Linked DNA regions of Bradyrhizobium sp. AZCC 1610. The protein of the gene in region 1 interacts with the protein of each later gene in a pairwise test. Links are inferred from orthologs where the notes say so. Each region holds a gene or a part of one and is shown in the gene's direction. Other genes may lie near its edges.

What was found.
Region 2: the proteins of V1279_RS33950 (region 1) and V1279_RS35380 interact in binary tests that used the Escherichia coli proteins (3 or more experiments, as listed by UniProt). The link is inferred for Bradyrhizobium sp. AZCC 1610 from one-to-one orthologs.
Region 3: the proteins of V1279_RS33950 (region 1) and V1279_RS18005 interact in binary tests that used the Escherichia coli proteins (3 or more experiments, as listed by UniProt). The link is inferred for Bradyrhizobium sp. AZCC 1610 from one-to-one orthologs.

The regions. Positions count from the first base shown.
Region 1 is NZ_JAZHRR010000001.1:6,931,311-6,936,525, forward strand. Bases 788-4,114 are described here. They hold V1279_RS33950 ([protein-PII] uridylyltransferase), read left to right. Parts: upstream 788-1,118; coding sequence 1,119-3,914; downstream 3,915-4,114. Other genes in these bases: V1279_RS33945 (OsmC family protein), read right to left, coding at 788-910. Also shown: V1279_RS33940 (hypothetical protein), read right to left, coding at 1-245; more of V1279_RS33945, read right to left, coding at 401-787; V1279_RS33955 (hypothetical protein), read right to left, coding at 4,299-4,775.
Region 2 is NZ_JAZHRR010000001.1:7,221,417-7,226,276, forward strand. The notes cover bases 1,287-4,258. They hold V1279_RS35380 (P-II family nitrogen regulator), read left to right. Parts: upstream 1,287-2,589; coding sequence 2,590-2,928; downstream 2,929-4,258. Other genes in these bases: V1279_RS35375 (ammonium transporter), read left to right, coding at 1,287-2,282; V1279_RS35385 (ammonium transporter), read left to right, coding at 2,967-4,258. Also shown: V1279_RS35365 (DUF4339 domain-containing protein), read right to left, coding at 1-301; V1279_RS35370 (P-II family nitrogen regulator), read left to right, coding at 547-885; more of V1279_RS35375, read left to right, coding at 975-1,286; more of V1279_RS35385, read left to right, coding at 4,259-4,409; V1279_RS35390 (GFA family protein), read left to right, coding at 4,594-4,860. UniProt on the Escherichia coli protein: Involved in the regulation of nitrogen metabolism. Regulates the activity of its targets by protein-protein interaction in response to the nitrogen status of the cell.
Region 3 is NZ_JAZHRR010000001.1:3,631,307-3,636,036, forward strand. What follows is about bases 1,287-4,128. They hold V1279_RS18005 (P-II family nitrogen regulator), read left to right. Parts: upstream 1,287-2,459; coding sequence 2,460-2,798; downstream 2,799-4,128. Other genes in these bases: V1279_RS18000 (NAD(P)H-hydrate dehydratase), read right to left, coding at 1,287-2,096; glnA (type I glutamate--ammonia ligase), read left to right, coding at 3,050-4,128. In the rest of the region: V1279_RS17990 (enolase C-terminal domain-like protein), read left to right, coding at 1-157; V1279_RS17995 (GNAT family N-acetyltransferase), read right to left, coding at 167-577; more of V1279_RS18000, read right to left, coding at 597-1,286; more of glnA, read left to right, coding at 4,129-4,459; V1279_RS18015 (hypothetical protein), read left to right, coding at 4,712-4,730. UniProt on the Escherichia coli protein: P-II indirectly controls the transcription of the glutamine synthetase gene (glnA). P-II prevents NR-II-catalyzed conversion of NR-I to NR-I-phosphate, the transcriptional activator of GlnA. When P-II is uridylylated to P-II-UMP, these events are reversed.

The DNA.
Region 1 (5,215 bases):
AGCCCGAGGAAGATCGTCGCGGCGTTGATCGGCAGGCTCGCCAGCGCGCCCTCGGCGATGAAGGCCGCGTCATGATCGAGCGCGAGGAACACGTAGGACGGTCCCGCCGAGATCGGCAGCGTCGCGATCAACGCGCCGATCACCGGGCCCGATCGCTCGGTGACAATCGAGGCCGTCACCACGAACGCCGCGGTGATCGCCATGCGCAGGCCGAGCGTCAGGATGAAAGCGAGTTCGGGGGACATTCTCTATCTGTCGCCCCTGCGAACGCAGGGGCCCATACGCCGCGGCCTATCGATTATGGGAGGTGTGGGTTGATACTCCCCGCACCCATGGACTCCGGTGGCTATGGGCCTCTGCGCCCGTGCGCAATTGCGCACTAGGCAGGGGCGACACCGAACTAGACCCGCTTCATCGACACCGAGACTTTCGGGCCGTTCCTGATGGTCTGATAGACCACGCAATAGCGCTCAGTGAGCTTCAGCAGCAGGTCGAGCTTGTCCTGCGGCGCGTCGGTTCCGACCTCGAAGCGCAGGCGGATCTCCTCGAAACCGACCGGAGCTTCCTTGTCGACGCCGAGCGTGCCGCGAAAATCCAGATCGCCTTCGGCGATGACGGTGCCGCTTCTGAGCGGAACGTCGACGGCGGTAGCCACTGATTTGAGCGTCACGCCGGCGCAGGCGACGAGGGCTTCCAGCAGCATGTCGCCGGAGCAGAGCTCGAGGCCGGAGCCGCCGGTGGCGGGGTGGAGGCCAGCTACCGCCAGCGCGCGGCCGGTTTCGACCTTGCAGGCGATGCCTTCATTGTCGATCGAGCCTTTGGCTTTCAGCGTAATGACCGCGGCCGAGGGATCGGACTTGTAGCGTTCCTTGATCGGGGCCTGCATCGCGCGGAGTTCGGCAGCGTCCATCTTCGTCTCCCGACTTTGTTTGTGCATCGGATATAAAGGGCTATTGACGCGCTGTCATCACGGTCCCCCGCGGCCGCCCTATGCGGCGTCGGAAATCCACGCTTTTCCAACAGGTTATGGCTGGCATTCGCGCACGCGGCGGCATAGCTTTGACTTGACCGTACAATCGCCCGTGACAGCCCCTGCGCCGTCCGATATCGGGGAGATCATGGACAGCATCGTGATTGAGGCCCCTTCGGGCGAGGATGAACGTTTCGATACCACGCGGATCACCGCGGCGGTCGATGCGCTGGCCGAAAAACATGCCGGCCGCGAGGACGTGTTTCGCTCGGCGCTGGCCCAACTCCTGAAAGCCGAGATGATCACGGCGCGCGCCACCGCGCAGGCCGTGCTGCTGAAGGATCGCCACGGCCGCCGCTGCGCGGAGCGACTCTGCTTCATGCAGGACGAAATCATCCGCATCCTCTATTCGGCCGCCACGCGGCATCTCTATCGCTCGCATGTGCCCTCCGGCGCCGAGCGCATGGCCGTGGTGGCGACCGGCGGCTATGGCCGCGGCCTGATGGCGCCGGAATCCGACATCGATCTGCTGTTTATCCTGCCCTACAAGCAGACCGCCTGGGGCGAGCAGGTCGCGGAAGCCATTCTGTATTGCCTGTGGGACATGGGACTGAAGGTCGGCCACGCCACGCGCTCGGTCGACGAATGCATCCGCCAGGCGCGCGGCGACATGACGATCCGCACCGCGATCCTGGAGACGCGATTTTTGACCGGCGACCAGCCGCTCTATGACGAACTGGTCGCGCGGTTCGACAAGGAGGTGGTGCAGGGCACGGCTTCGGATTTCGTCACCGCCAAACTCGCCGAGCGCGAAGAACGCCACCGCCGCGCCGGGCAATCGCGCTATCTGGTCGAGCCCAACGTCAAGGACGGCAAGGGCGGCTTGCGCGACCTGCACACGCTGTTCTGGATCGCCAAATACGTCTACCGCGTGCGCGAGACCGGCGAACTGGTCGAGCGCGGCGTGTTCGACGCGCAGGAATACCGCACCTTCCGCCGCTGCGCCGATTTCCTGTGGTCGGTGCGCTGCAACCTGCATTTCGTTTCCGGCCGCGCCGAGGAACGATTGTCGTTCGACATGCAGCGCGAGATCGCAGTGAGGCTCGGCTACACTTCGCATCCCGGCATGCAGGATGTCGAACGCTTCATGAAGCACTACTTCCTCGTCGCCAAGGACGTCGGCGACCTGACCGCGATCCTGTGCGCCAAGCTGGAAGAAGAGCAGGCCAAGCCCGCGCCGGTGCTGAGCCGCATGGTGGCGCGGCTACGGCCGGGCATCAAGCGGCGGCGGGTGCCGGACAGTGACGACTTCATCATCGACAACAACCGCATCAACCTCGCCGCTGCCGACGTCTTCAAGCACGACCCGGTCAACCTGATCCGGATCTTCCATTTGGCGCAGAAGAACAACCTCGCCTTCCATCCCGACGCGATGCGCACGGTGACGCGCTCGCTGAAGCTGGTGAACGCCCAGCTTCGCGAAAATCCGGAAGCCAACCGGCTGTTCATGGAGGTCCTGACGTCTGACAACGCGGAGATCGTGCTGCGGCGCATGAACGAGACCGGCGTGCTCGGCCACTTCATCCGCGCCTTTGGCAAGATCGTGTCGATGATGCAGTTCAACATGTACCACCATTATACGGTGGACGAGCATTTGATCCGCTGCATAGGCCACCTGCAGGAGATCGAGCGCGGCGGCAATGACGAGTTCACGGTCGCGAGCGACCTGTTCCGCAAGATCCGCCCCGAGCATCGCGCGGTGATCTACATTACCACCCTGCTGCACGACGTCGCCAAGGGCCGCCTCGAGGATCACTCGATCGCCGGCGCCAAGGTGGCGCGGCGGCTGTGCCCGCGGCTCGGCTTCAACGCCGCCGATACCGAGCTGGTGGCATGGCTGATCGAAGAGCATCTGACGATGTCCACGGTGGCGCAGTCGCGCGACCTCTCCGACCGCAAGACGATCGAGAATTTTGCCGCGGTCGTGCAGTCGGTCGAGCAGATGAAGCTGTTGACCATCCTGACCACCGCGGACATCAGGGGCGTCGGCCCCGGCGTGTGGAACGGCTGGAAGGCGCAGTTGCTGCGCACGCTGTATTACGAGACCGAGCCGGTCTTGACCGGCGGCTTCTCGGAAGTGAACCGCGCGCAGCGCATCGCGGTAGCGCAATCCGAATTCCGCGCCGCCTTCACCGAATGGCCGGACGCTGAACTCAACGCCTATATCGGGCGGCATTATCCCGCCTACTGGCTCAAGGTCGACCTGCAACGCAAAATCCGCCAGGCGCGTTTCATCCGCGCCAGCGAGCAGGCCGGACATCAGCTAGCGATCAATGTCGGCTTCGACGAGGCGCGCGGCGTCACCGAACTGACGATCCTGGCGACGGACCATCCGTGGCTGCTGTCGATCATTGCAGGCGCCTGCGCGTCCGCCGGCGCCAACATCGTCGACGCGCAGATCTACACGACCACCGACGGCCGCGCGCTCGACACCATCGCGATCTCCAGGGAGTACGACCGCGACGAGGACGAGGGACGGCGCGCCACCCGCATCGGCGAGATGATCGAGCAGGTGCTGGAAGGCAAGCTGCGGCTGCCCGAAGTGGTGGCCCGCAAGGCGGCCAACCGCGGCAAGGTGCGCGCTTTCGTGGTCGAGCCGGAGGTCACCATCAACAATCAGTGGTCGGACCGCTACACCGTGATCGAGGTCTCCGGCCTCGACCGCCCTGGCCTGCTGTATCAGCTCACGACCGCGATATCGAAACTCAACCTCAACATTGCCTCCGCCCATGTCGCGACCTTCGGCGAACGCGCCCGCGACGTGTTCTACGTGACGGATCTGCTCGGCGCCCAGATCAACGCGCCGACCCGGCAGGCCGCGATCAAGAGCGCGCTGATTCATCTGCTCTCCATTGAAGACAACGTCGCGCAGCCGGCGGCGTGATGGGCCGTCCTCCCCCTGCGGCCCCACCGTCATTGCGAGCCATCCGGCGGCGCTTCGCGCCGACCGGGTGGCTCGCAATGACGTGGAGGTAGCGACGCACATAACAGCGTCATCCCCGCGCAGGCGGGGGATCCAGTACGCCGCGGCTTATCGGTTCAATCATTGACGTCTCTGGAATACTGGGCCACCCGCCCCAGTGCGCAATTGCGCACAAGGCGGGTGACGACAATTGAGTATGCTTTTGCGATCTCGCGACATGAACTGCCCGAGGTTTGCCTTTGACCTTGCCCTCCAAAGTCAGAGGGCGCAGGGAAGACCGGGTGCACGCTGCACCCGCGGTCTCGCGTGCTTCGCGCTTGCATGCGAGGCAGATCACTGTCGCGTTTAGCTGGCCCGTTTGGGATCAGCCCAACCATGGAGCTCGAGAGCTGTCAGGCTCGCTGCAACGAAGGTCAGATAGTTTGCCTGGGAAACCAGAATGCCCAGATCGAACAGATCAAGCATGGTTTCCCAAAGCTTCTCTCCCGGCGCGTCGATTGCTCGCTTGCCTCCGTCGATAACGGATAGCTGGAAGCTGCGCCCGCGCCTCCGACGCATTGCTTCGGGTTCGATGTCATCAGAGCAACAGATCAAGTGCAGATGTGCTTTCGTCATATCAATCCCCAAATCTGCGGTCGGTGATCGCCGGGTTACGGGTTTGACAACTGCGACGAGATATTTGCGTTCGGCGAGACGTCCGGTTGAAGGTCTCGCGTAAAAACCTTCCCGCAGGGCAATTCCAGAAAACTCTTGTGCCATCGGCTTATCCGACAAGCTTTCATCATTGAAACGAAACTGACCATTAAACGGAGGTTGATCCACACGTTACATTCGGTTCGCAGCATCATACCTAGGTTTGGGATCGCTATCCGGGCTGCGGCGGGCGATCGGCACTCCCGGGAGGCACGTCGGTGCACCGCAAGGACCGTTCCGGATCTTAATGTCTTCCGGAATATCGCTCCGGAGGTCCAAAAGCTGCTAGTATGCGGCCTGTTAGGAGGGCGACGTTGTCGCCGCTGATGATCGAGATCACCTAGCGACGCAGCGCCGGTCCGGGATGGCCAAGCCTTTTGTGCTGCCGATGATGCGCAACCAGACCATGAAATCCTGGCGCTCAGCCGAGCAATGGCTGCTGGGCGGCATGGTGCTGGCATTGGCTGCGGCGGCTTTCATTTGGCTTGTTCTCGGCCCCGCACCGGCGGCTCCCGCCTATTTGACCGCCGTCGTATTGCTCATCGCCTCGCTTCTCGCCTCCCTGATCA
Region 2 (4,860 bases), 290 kb from region 1 along the record:
TCACAAGCACGAGGCTGCGCCACGTAAACTCCAAGATTCCGAAATCGATCGACAGCGGGCCCCCGCTATAGCTTCCGGCCATTTGTGGCGGGCCACCGGGCTGTGCGAAAGCGGGCGGGGCTGATCCGCCGGGAACCAAGCCGGGAATGTCTCCGGCCCGCTGCCAGCCCGACATCCCCTCGGTCCAGACCAACGTGTCCGCCCCAACCATGCCCCGGGTAACGAGGTCGCGGAGCTGCGCCTCGGGATAGGGGCCCTGTTGCTGGCCGCTGGATGCATAAAACCACGATCGGTTCGACATTTTTGTCCCTTGAGCCGTGGAGAGGGGGAAGCCAGCCGGACGGCTGGCGGTGAAACCGCATTTTGGCGGACGATCCTACCGCCTGTACAGTGATCGATGTCACCAGCCCGAAATGTTTTCCCTTCTACCTGCAACTTTTTTGTGCCATTTGCCCGGAAAGATGCCAGATTTGCGTGGGCAGCGAGCCGCCGGGCGGTCAGCATGCCGAGTGCTCAAAAGATATCCAGGGAAATGAAGGCCTGACCATGAAACTCGTCGTCGCGATCATCAAACCCTTCAAGCTTGACGAGGTGCGCCAGGCGCTGACGGCCATCGGCGTCCACGGCATGACGGTGACCGAGGTCAAGGGATACGGCCGCCAAAAGGGCCACACCGAAATCTATCGCGGCGCCGAATACGTCGTGAACTTCCTGCCCAAGCTCCGAATCGAAATCGCGGTCGCCTCGGACGTCGCCGACAAGGCGGTCGAAGTCATTACCGCGAACGCGCGCACCGGACAGATCGGTGACGGCAAGATCTTCGTCACGCCGATCGACCATGCACTGAGAATCCGCACCGGCGAGACCGATAGCGACGCGCTCTGAGACATCACTGAATTGAAGGCGCGGCGGCAACGACGCTGACGGGCAAGCCAAGAAACGACAACGAAACGACAACACGCCGGGGGAATTCCATGGGGGCACCATCGTATCGTGCAGCGGGGAATGCTGCGCTCATCACTCTTGCGGCGAGCTCGCTCGCGACGCCGGCCGTGGCCGCCGAAACGTCCACCATCAATGCCGCCGACACCGCGTGGATGATCGTCGCCACCGCGCTGGTATTGATGATGACGATACCGGGTCTGGCGCTGTTCTATTCCGGGATGGTGCGCAAGAAGAACGTGCTGGCGACAATGGCGCAGAGCCTCGCTGCCGTTGCGATCATCTCGATCCTCTGGGTGGCGTTCGGCTATTCGCTGGCCTTCGTCGGCGATGGTCCATGGATCGGCACGCTCGATCGCTGGTTCCTGATCGGAATGACGATGGAGAGCGTCAACCCGGCGGCGAAGACGATACCGGAAGCGCTTTTCATGCTGTACCAGATGACGTTTGCGATCATCACGGTGGCGCTGGTGGCGGGTGCGGTGGCGGACCGGATGCGGTTCTCGGCCTATCTGCTTTTTTCCGTCGGCTGGTTCACGTTCGTCTATGTGCCGCTCGCGCACTGGGTGTGGGGCGGCGGATTCCTCGGCACCATGGGCGTGCTGGATTTTGCCGGCGGCCTCGTCGTGCATCTTTCCGCCGGCATCGGCGGTCTGGTTGCCGCGATGGTGATCGGCCGGCGCCAAGGCTATGGTAGCGAGAACCTCGCGCCATTCGATCTGTCGCTTGCCGTGATCGGCACCGGATTGTTGTGGGTCGGCTGGTTCGGCTTCAATGGCGGATCGGCGCTGGCCGCGAACTCGCGCGCGGTCATGGCGATCACCGCGACGCATCTGGCGGCTTGCGCCGGCGCGCTGACCTGGGCCGCGATCGAATGGGCGACACGGCGCAAACCATCGGTGCTCGGCATGATCTCAGGCGCCATCGCCGGTCTTGGCACCATCACGCCGGCCTCCGGATTCGTTGCGCCGTGGCACGGCGTCATCATCGGCGTCGTCGCGGGAACCCTCTGCTTCTGGGCCTGCACCTGGCTCAAGCAGCGCTTCAAATATGACGACTCGCTCGACGTGTTCGGCGTCCACGGGGTTGGCGGACTGACCGGCACATTGCTCGCCGGCGTTTTTGCGGTGAACGCGATCGGCGGCACCGCAGGCCTGATCGAGGGCAATGCGCAGCAGGTCCTGATCCAGCTCTATGGGATCGCCGCCACGCTGGTGTGGTCCGGCGGCATGACCTTTGTGCTGCTCAAGCTGGTGGGCATGTTCGCGCCGCTACGGGTGTCGATGCAGCAGGAGCTGGAAGGCCTCGATATCTCGCAGCACGGCGAAGCGCTGCAATAGGCCACCCACCCCGTTACCACTTCCTTGCACTGCCTCTGAGCAGGGATTGCGTCGCTGAACAGCGCCTGCCCACGATTTGGGCAAGCCTGACTACGCTTTGGGCGCGACGGAATGGCGCAGGAACGTGCAATTCCCGCAAAGGGCGAAAAGGGCCGGATTCATAGTCTGTTAGGGAACGGCTTCGATCTGGCACGGCATTTGATTCTAAGGGTCCTGGCTGTGCCCGCGTAGTGAACATCTCCGCGTGGTGAATCTCAGTCGAGAACGCCCGGTCGGTCTGAACCGGGCCCAAGCGGGGACAATACCCATGAAAATTGTTATGGCGATCATCAAGCCATTCAAGCTCGAAGAAGTCCGGGATGCCCTGACCGCCATCGGCGTTCATGGTCTCACGGTGACGGAAGTCAAAGGCTATGGCCGCCAGAAGGGCCACACGGAAATCTATCGCGGCGCCGAATACGCCGTGAGCTTCCTGCCCAAGATCAAGATCGAGGTCGCTGTCGCCTCGGATCAGGTCGACAAGACCATCGACGCCATCACCTCCGCTGCCAAGACCGGCCAGATCGGCGACGGCAAGATCTTCGTCATCAACCTCGACCATGCGGTGCGCATCCGCACGGGTGAGGCGGATGCCGCGGCCCTCTGATTTCGCGCTCAAACCTTACCACTTAGGAGTAAAACCAAATGACGTTTAAACGTCCCTATAGCGCGGGATTGGCAGCCCTCGCAGTCGGCCTGTTCGCCGCGACCGCTGCCTACGCCGAGCCAACCGTCAACAAGGGCGACAACGCCTGGATGCTGACGTCGACAGTGCTGGTGCTGTTGATGACCATCCCGGGCCTGGCGCTGTTCTATGGCGGTCTCGTCCGTTCCAAGAACATGCTCTCGGTGCTGATGCAGGTCTTCTACACCGTCTGCATCGTCGTCCTTCTCTGGACGCTCTATGGCTACAGCCTCGCGTTCACCGGCGGTTCCGACTTCATCGGCGGCTTCTCCAAGGCCTTCCTGATGGGCGTGACGACGGATTCGAAAGCCGCGACCTTCAGCGTCGACGCCAACATCACCGAGCTCATCTACATCTGCTTCCAGATGACCTTCGCGGCGATCACCCCCGCCCTCATCGTCGGCGCCTTCGCCGAACGCATGAAGTTCGCGGCGGTCGCGCTGTTCGTCCCGCTCTGGGTCACGCTGATCTATCTCCCGATCGCGCATATGGTTTGGTATTGGCCAGGACCGGACTTGATCACGGATGCAGCCAAGGCGCTTGCCGCGGCGGCTGATGGTGCGGCGAAGACCGCGGCGCAGGCCAAGCTCGACGAGATCAATGCCGACGCCGGCTGGATCTTCAAGAAGGGCGCGATCGACTTCGCCGGCGGCACCGTGGTGCACATCAACGCCGGTATCGCCGGTCTGGTCGGTGCGCTGCTGATCGGCAAGCGCGTCGGTTACGGCAAGGAGCTGATGGCTCCGCACTCGCTGACCATGACCATGATCGGCGCTTCGCTGCTCTGGGTCGGCTGGTTCGGCTTCAACGCCGGATCGAACCTCGAGGCCTCCGGCGGCGCCGCGCTCGCCATGACCAACTCCTTCGTTGCAACCGCAGCCGCGGCGCTGGCCTGGATGTTCGCGGAATGGATCGTCAAGGGTCATCCTTCCGTGCTCGGCGCGTTGTCGGGTGCGGTGGCAGGCCTCGTGGCGGTCACGCCTGCGGCCGGCTATTCCGGTCCGATGGGCGCGATCGTGCTCGGTCTCGTGGTCGGCGTCGTCTGCCTGTTCTTCTGCACCGTGGTGAAGAACTCGCTCGGCTATGACGACTCGCTCGACGTGTTCGGCGTGCACTGCGTCGGCGGCATCGTCGGCGCACTCGGCACCGGCATCCTGGTGAATCCGGCGCTTGGCGGCACCGGCGTCATGGACTACGCCGCCGGCAAGATCGCCGACTACGACTTCGTTGCGCAGATGACCTCGCAGTTCTGGGGCGTCTGCACCACGCTGGTGTGGTCGGGCATCGGTTCGGCGATCCTGTTCAAGGTCGTCGACGTCATCGTCGGCCTGCGCGTCAACGTCGAAACCGAGCGTGAAGGCCTCGACGTCACCGAGCACACGGAGCGCGCTTACAACATGTAGGTTCTCCCGGGGCGCGATCCCCAAGGGGTCGCACCCACAACTCCGGTTCGGGCACATACCCGGCAATGCCCTGACCGTTGAGGGGCTCCAGCGCAAGTTGGAGCCCCTTTCTTTTTGGCGAAAAGGGTTTGCCAAACCGGGCGCGATCCGTCGAAATGCCGGCAACAGCACAGGGAGAAGCGCCATGAAACTCGAAGGCGGATGTTATTGCGGCAAGGTGCGCTATGTCGCTGAGGGCGAGCCGATGATGAAGGCGCAGTGCCACTGCCGGGAGTGCCAGTACATCTCGGGCGGCTCGACCAACATGTTCCTGCTGATGCCGGTCGCCGGCTTCAAGTATACCGGGCAAGCTCCCAAGCAATTCACCCGCGCCGACCTGGAACGCGCGGTGACGCGGGAATTCTGCGCCGAATGCGGCACGCACGTTGTAACGCGCCCGCCGGGACTGCCC
Region 3 (4,730 bases), 3.3 Mb from region 1 along the record:
GGTGACGCCAACCGCGCACTGGCTCGAATTCCTCGATTTTGCCAGCGTGATCCTCGCTTACCCGGCCAAGGTCGTCGATGGCACGGTGACCGCGCGAGGACCTGGGCTCGGGCTAGAATGGAACGAGACAGCGGTTGCGAAATATCTCGTCGGATAGGGCGTCGCCTCACAGGTGCGTCCAGAGATAGCGCACGTCCGGCTCCTTTTCTTCATTGCGGGCACCGTCGGTTTCCTCGATGAACGCGAAGCCCCGCGCTTCGTAAAAGCGTCGCGCCCTCACATTGCGCTGAAAAGTCCAGAGGTGCAGGCGCTCGGAAGCGCGTTTCGCGACATCGAGCAATTCGGTGCCGACGCCCCGCCCCTGCGCCTCCGGCAGTACATACAGTTGCTCGATCCAGTCGTCATGGAAGGCGATCATGCCCGTTATGACGTCGCGATCGAAAGTGCCCCAAAGCGTACAAGTCTTGAACATCCGCTCGCGATAAAACCACCGGTCTTCGTCATGCGTATGCATTCCGGCGAGCCAAGGCAGAGCGTGGTCGAAGGCGAGCCGGTGAACGCGCGCCGCGGCGTCCATATCATCGAGTTCGAGTTGCCTAATACTCAATCCCGAACTCGTCATAGAGCCGGCGGAACACCGCGGGCAGCACTTCGGGCAAATCTTCCGCAATCAGCCCCGGTCCCGCCTCGCGCGCGGCTTCGCCGTGCATCCAGACGCCGATGCAAGCGGCCTCGAACGCCGGCACGCCTTGCGCCAACATCCCGGCGATCATTCCCGCCAGCACGTCGCCCGCGCCCGCGGTAGCGAGCCAAGGCGGCGCGTTGGACGCAATGCTGGCGCGTCCGTCCGGTGACGCCACCACCGTATCCGGCCCCTTCAGCAGCACCACCGCGCCGCAGCGTTCGGCGGCGTCGCGCACCCGCTCCAGTTTGGAGCGGCCGGGGTGCTTGTTGCTGATGTCGCTGAACAGGCGCGGAAACTCGCCCTCATGTGGGGTGAGGACGACCTGCGGGTCCTCGGCAGCCTTGATCGATTCAAACAACCGCTCGGGCGCATCGGCAAAACTCGTCAGCGCGTCGGCGTCGAGCACGAGGCCGCGTTTCGCCGACAGCGCGGTATGGACAAGATCGCGGGTCCGCGGGCTGACGCCGGCACCCGGCCCGAGCACGACAGAACTGAGCCGCTTGTCATCCAGCATGTCGGCGAATTCGACCACGGTATCGACGGCGCGCACCATGACCGCCGTCAGCGCCGCGGCGTTAACCGCGAGCGCATCGCGCGGCGAGGCCACCGTCACGAGGCCAGCCCCTGCCCGCAACGCACCCCGCGCCGCGAGCCGCGCCGCGCCGGTCGACGCCAGTTCCCCCGACAGTACGACCGCGTGGCCGCGGGCATATTTGTGGCCGTCGATGTCAGGCACGGGAAAGGCTTTTTGCCAGCTTTGCGGAACGTTCTCCGACGTCTGCGGCCGGATCTCCTCGAGCACGAAGGGGTCGATGCCGATATCGGCGACGCGGACACGGCCGCAGTGCTTGCGCCCCGGCATCAACAGGTGCGCCGGCTTGCGGCGGAAGAAGGTCACGGTCTCCACGGCATTGATCGCAGCGCCCATCACCGCGCCCGAGGTGCCGTTGATGCCGCTCGGCAGGTCGACGGCGAGCACCGGCGCGCCATTGGCGTTGATCGCCTCGATCATCTCGATCGGGTCGCCCTTGACCGGACGATTGAGGCCTGCGCCGAACAGCGCATCGATGATCAGGGCCGGCTTGCCAATCGCCTGCGGGTTGAACGGCAGCACCGGATATTTCCAGCCACGAGCAGCGAGCGCGGCGTCGCCCTGCAGGCTGTCGCGCTCGCACAGCAGGATGACGGAAACCTCCCGGCCGCGCGCCGCCAGTTCGGCCGCCGCCACAAAACCGTCGCCGCCATTGTTGCCGCGGCCGGCGACCACCATGATCGGTCCTTCCCCGACGAGATCCATCGCGGCTTCGGCCACGGCTTGCCCTGCGCTCATCATCAGTGCGAAGCCGGGCGTGCCGGCGGTGATCGTCAACCGGTCGGCACGCTCCATCTCAGTCGTGGTCAAAACTTCCATGCCGAATCCTCGATCCGTCAGCCTTTTCCAGAGGCACATTCCGCCGTGTGCGCGGCTCGCTTAGCCCTCGACTGCATAGGAATTGATCGGTTTGCCTATTTTATAAGCTTCGCTATCATGCAACGTTCCGGCCAGACCTCTTCCATCTGCCTGTTAAAAGTCTGATAACGTTCCAAAATCAGGCGTATTAACAACTTGGCATAGACCCTGCTTTTGGGGAAGCCGGTTAGGAAACGGCTCACGATCGTCGCAGTTCGCGTCAATTATGAGCATTCCGGTGCTGTGCCGGAAGCAAGGATCAAACCAGACGGCGCCTCGCGCGACATCTGTACTCTGAATTTGGAAATGCCCGGGAGGCGCTCAGTGAAGAAGATTGAAGCCATCATCAAGCCATTCAAGCTCGACGAGGTAAAAGAGGCGCTTCAGGAAGTCGGACTGCAGGGTATCACGGTGACCGAAGCCAAGGGTTTCGGCCGGCAGAAGGGACACGCCGAACTCTATCGTGGCGCGGAATACATCGTAGATTTCCTGCCCAAGGTGAAAATCGAGATCGTGATCGGGGACGATCTGGTCGAGAAGGCCATCGACGCGATCCGCCGCGCCGCCCAGACCGGGCGCATCGGCGACGGCAAAATCTTCGTCTCCAACATCGAGGAAGCGATCCGGATCAGAACCGGAGAATCCGGGCTGGACGCTATCTAAGCCGGGTGCTATCCGAATTTTGCGACTGAAAAACAAGAAAAGGGCTGCTCCGGCGGCCTGATTTCGTTCGCGATACCTCAACCGATCGTCTGCGAAGTCTCGTTGTCGCTGGAGCGTTTTCAAGCGAAGTGGATACCGGTTCGCGTGAAGAAAACGCGTCAAAATAAACGACTGGAGCCCGGTTCTGATGCAATCAGAACCGACAAGGCTCCAGATTCCTGGAAACCGTCCCGCAGCCAAAAGGGGTATTCATGAAGACCGCCAAAGACGTCCTGAAATCGATCAAGGACAACGACGTCAAATACGTCGACCTGCGCTTCACCGATCCGCGCGGCAAGTGGCAACACGTAACGTTCGACGTCAGCATGATCGAGGAAGACACCTTTGCTGAAGGCCAGATGTTCGACGGTTCCTCGATCGCCGGCTGGAAGGCGATCAACGAATCCGACATGTGCCTGATGCCCGACCCGGTTACCGCGACGATCGACCCGTTCTTCGCCGAAACCACCATGGTCATCGTCTGCGACGTGCTGGAGCCGACCACCGGCGAGCCCTACAACCGCGACCCCCGCGGCATCGCCAGGAAGGCCGAGGCGATGGTGAAATCGTCTGGCGTCGGCGACACCGTGTTCTTCGGCCCCGAGGCCGAGTTCTTCGTGTTCGACGACGTGCGCTACCAGACCACCCCCTACAACACCGGCTTCAAGCTCGACTCCTCGGAACTGCCGATCAATTCGGATACCGAGTACGAGGGCGGCAATCTCGGTCACCGCATCCGCACCAAGGCCGGCTACTTTCCCGTGCCGCCGCAGGACTCGGTGCAGGACATGCGCTCGGAAATGCTCGGCGCCATGGCCAAGATGGGCGTCAAGGTCGAGAAGCATCACCACGAAGTCGCTTCCGCCCAGCACGAGCTCGGCATGAAGTTCGACACCATGACGCTGATGGCCGACCAGATGCAGATCTACAAATACTGCATCCACCAGGTCGCGCATATCTACGGCAAGACCGCCACCTTCATGCCGAAGCCTGTCTACGGCGACAACGGTTCGGGCATGCACTGCCACCAGTCGATCTGGAAGGACGGCAAGCCGGTGTTCGCCGGCAACAAATACGCCGACCTCTCGGAGACCTGCCTTCAGTACATCGGCGGCATCATCAAGCACGCCAAAGCGATCAACGCCTTCACCAACCCGTCGACCAACTCCTACAAGCGCCTGGTCCCGGGCTATGAAGCCCCCGTGCTGCTCGCCTACTCCGCGCGCAACCGCTCGGCCTCCTGCCGCATTCCCTACACGGCGAACCCGAAGGCCAAGCGCGTCGAAGTCCGCTTCCCCGACCCGATGGCCAACCCCTATCTCGGCTTCGCCGCGATGCTGATGGCCGGCCTCGACGGCATCAAGAACAAGATCGATCCCGGTCCTGCGATGGACAAGGACCTCTACGACCTGCCGAAGGAAGAGCTGAAGCAGATCCCGACGGTGTGCGGCAGCTTGCGCGAAGCGCTGGAAAATCTCGACAAGGACCGCGCCTTCCTCAAGCACGGCGGCGTGTTCGACGACGACTTCATCGACAGCTTCATCGAGCTGAAGATGACCGAAGTCGAGCGCTTCGAGATGACCCCGCACCCGGTCGAATTCGACATGTACTATTCGCAGTGATCCCGCGCGGCGTTCGCGCCGCAGGCATCACCGTCCAACAATGCGAAAGGCGCTCCTTGCGGGGCGCCTTTTGATTTTGTGGCGGTCATTTCCGCTCGCGCTCAAAGCAATCCGGGTTCCCGCGTGATCTTGCGGTTCCCGAATCCCAGTGAAGTCAAAATCTCTCCTAAATCGTGGCGGTGATTGTCGCTTTTAGACCTCGCTGGAGAGGTACTGGTACTGCAGAACAAATAAAGAGGCGGCATCAACCAAATGGCGACAAAAGATGGTT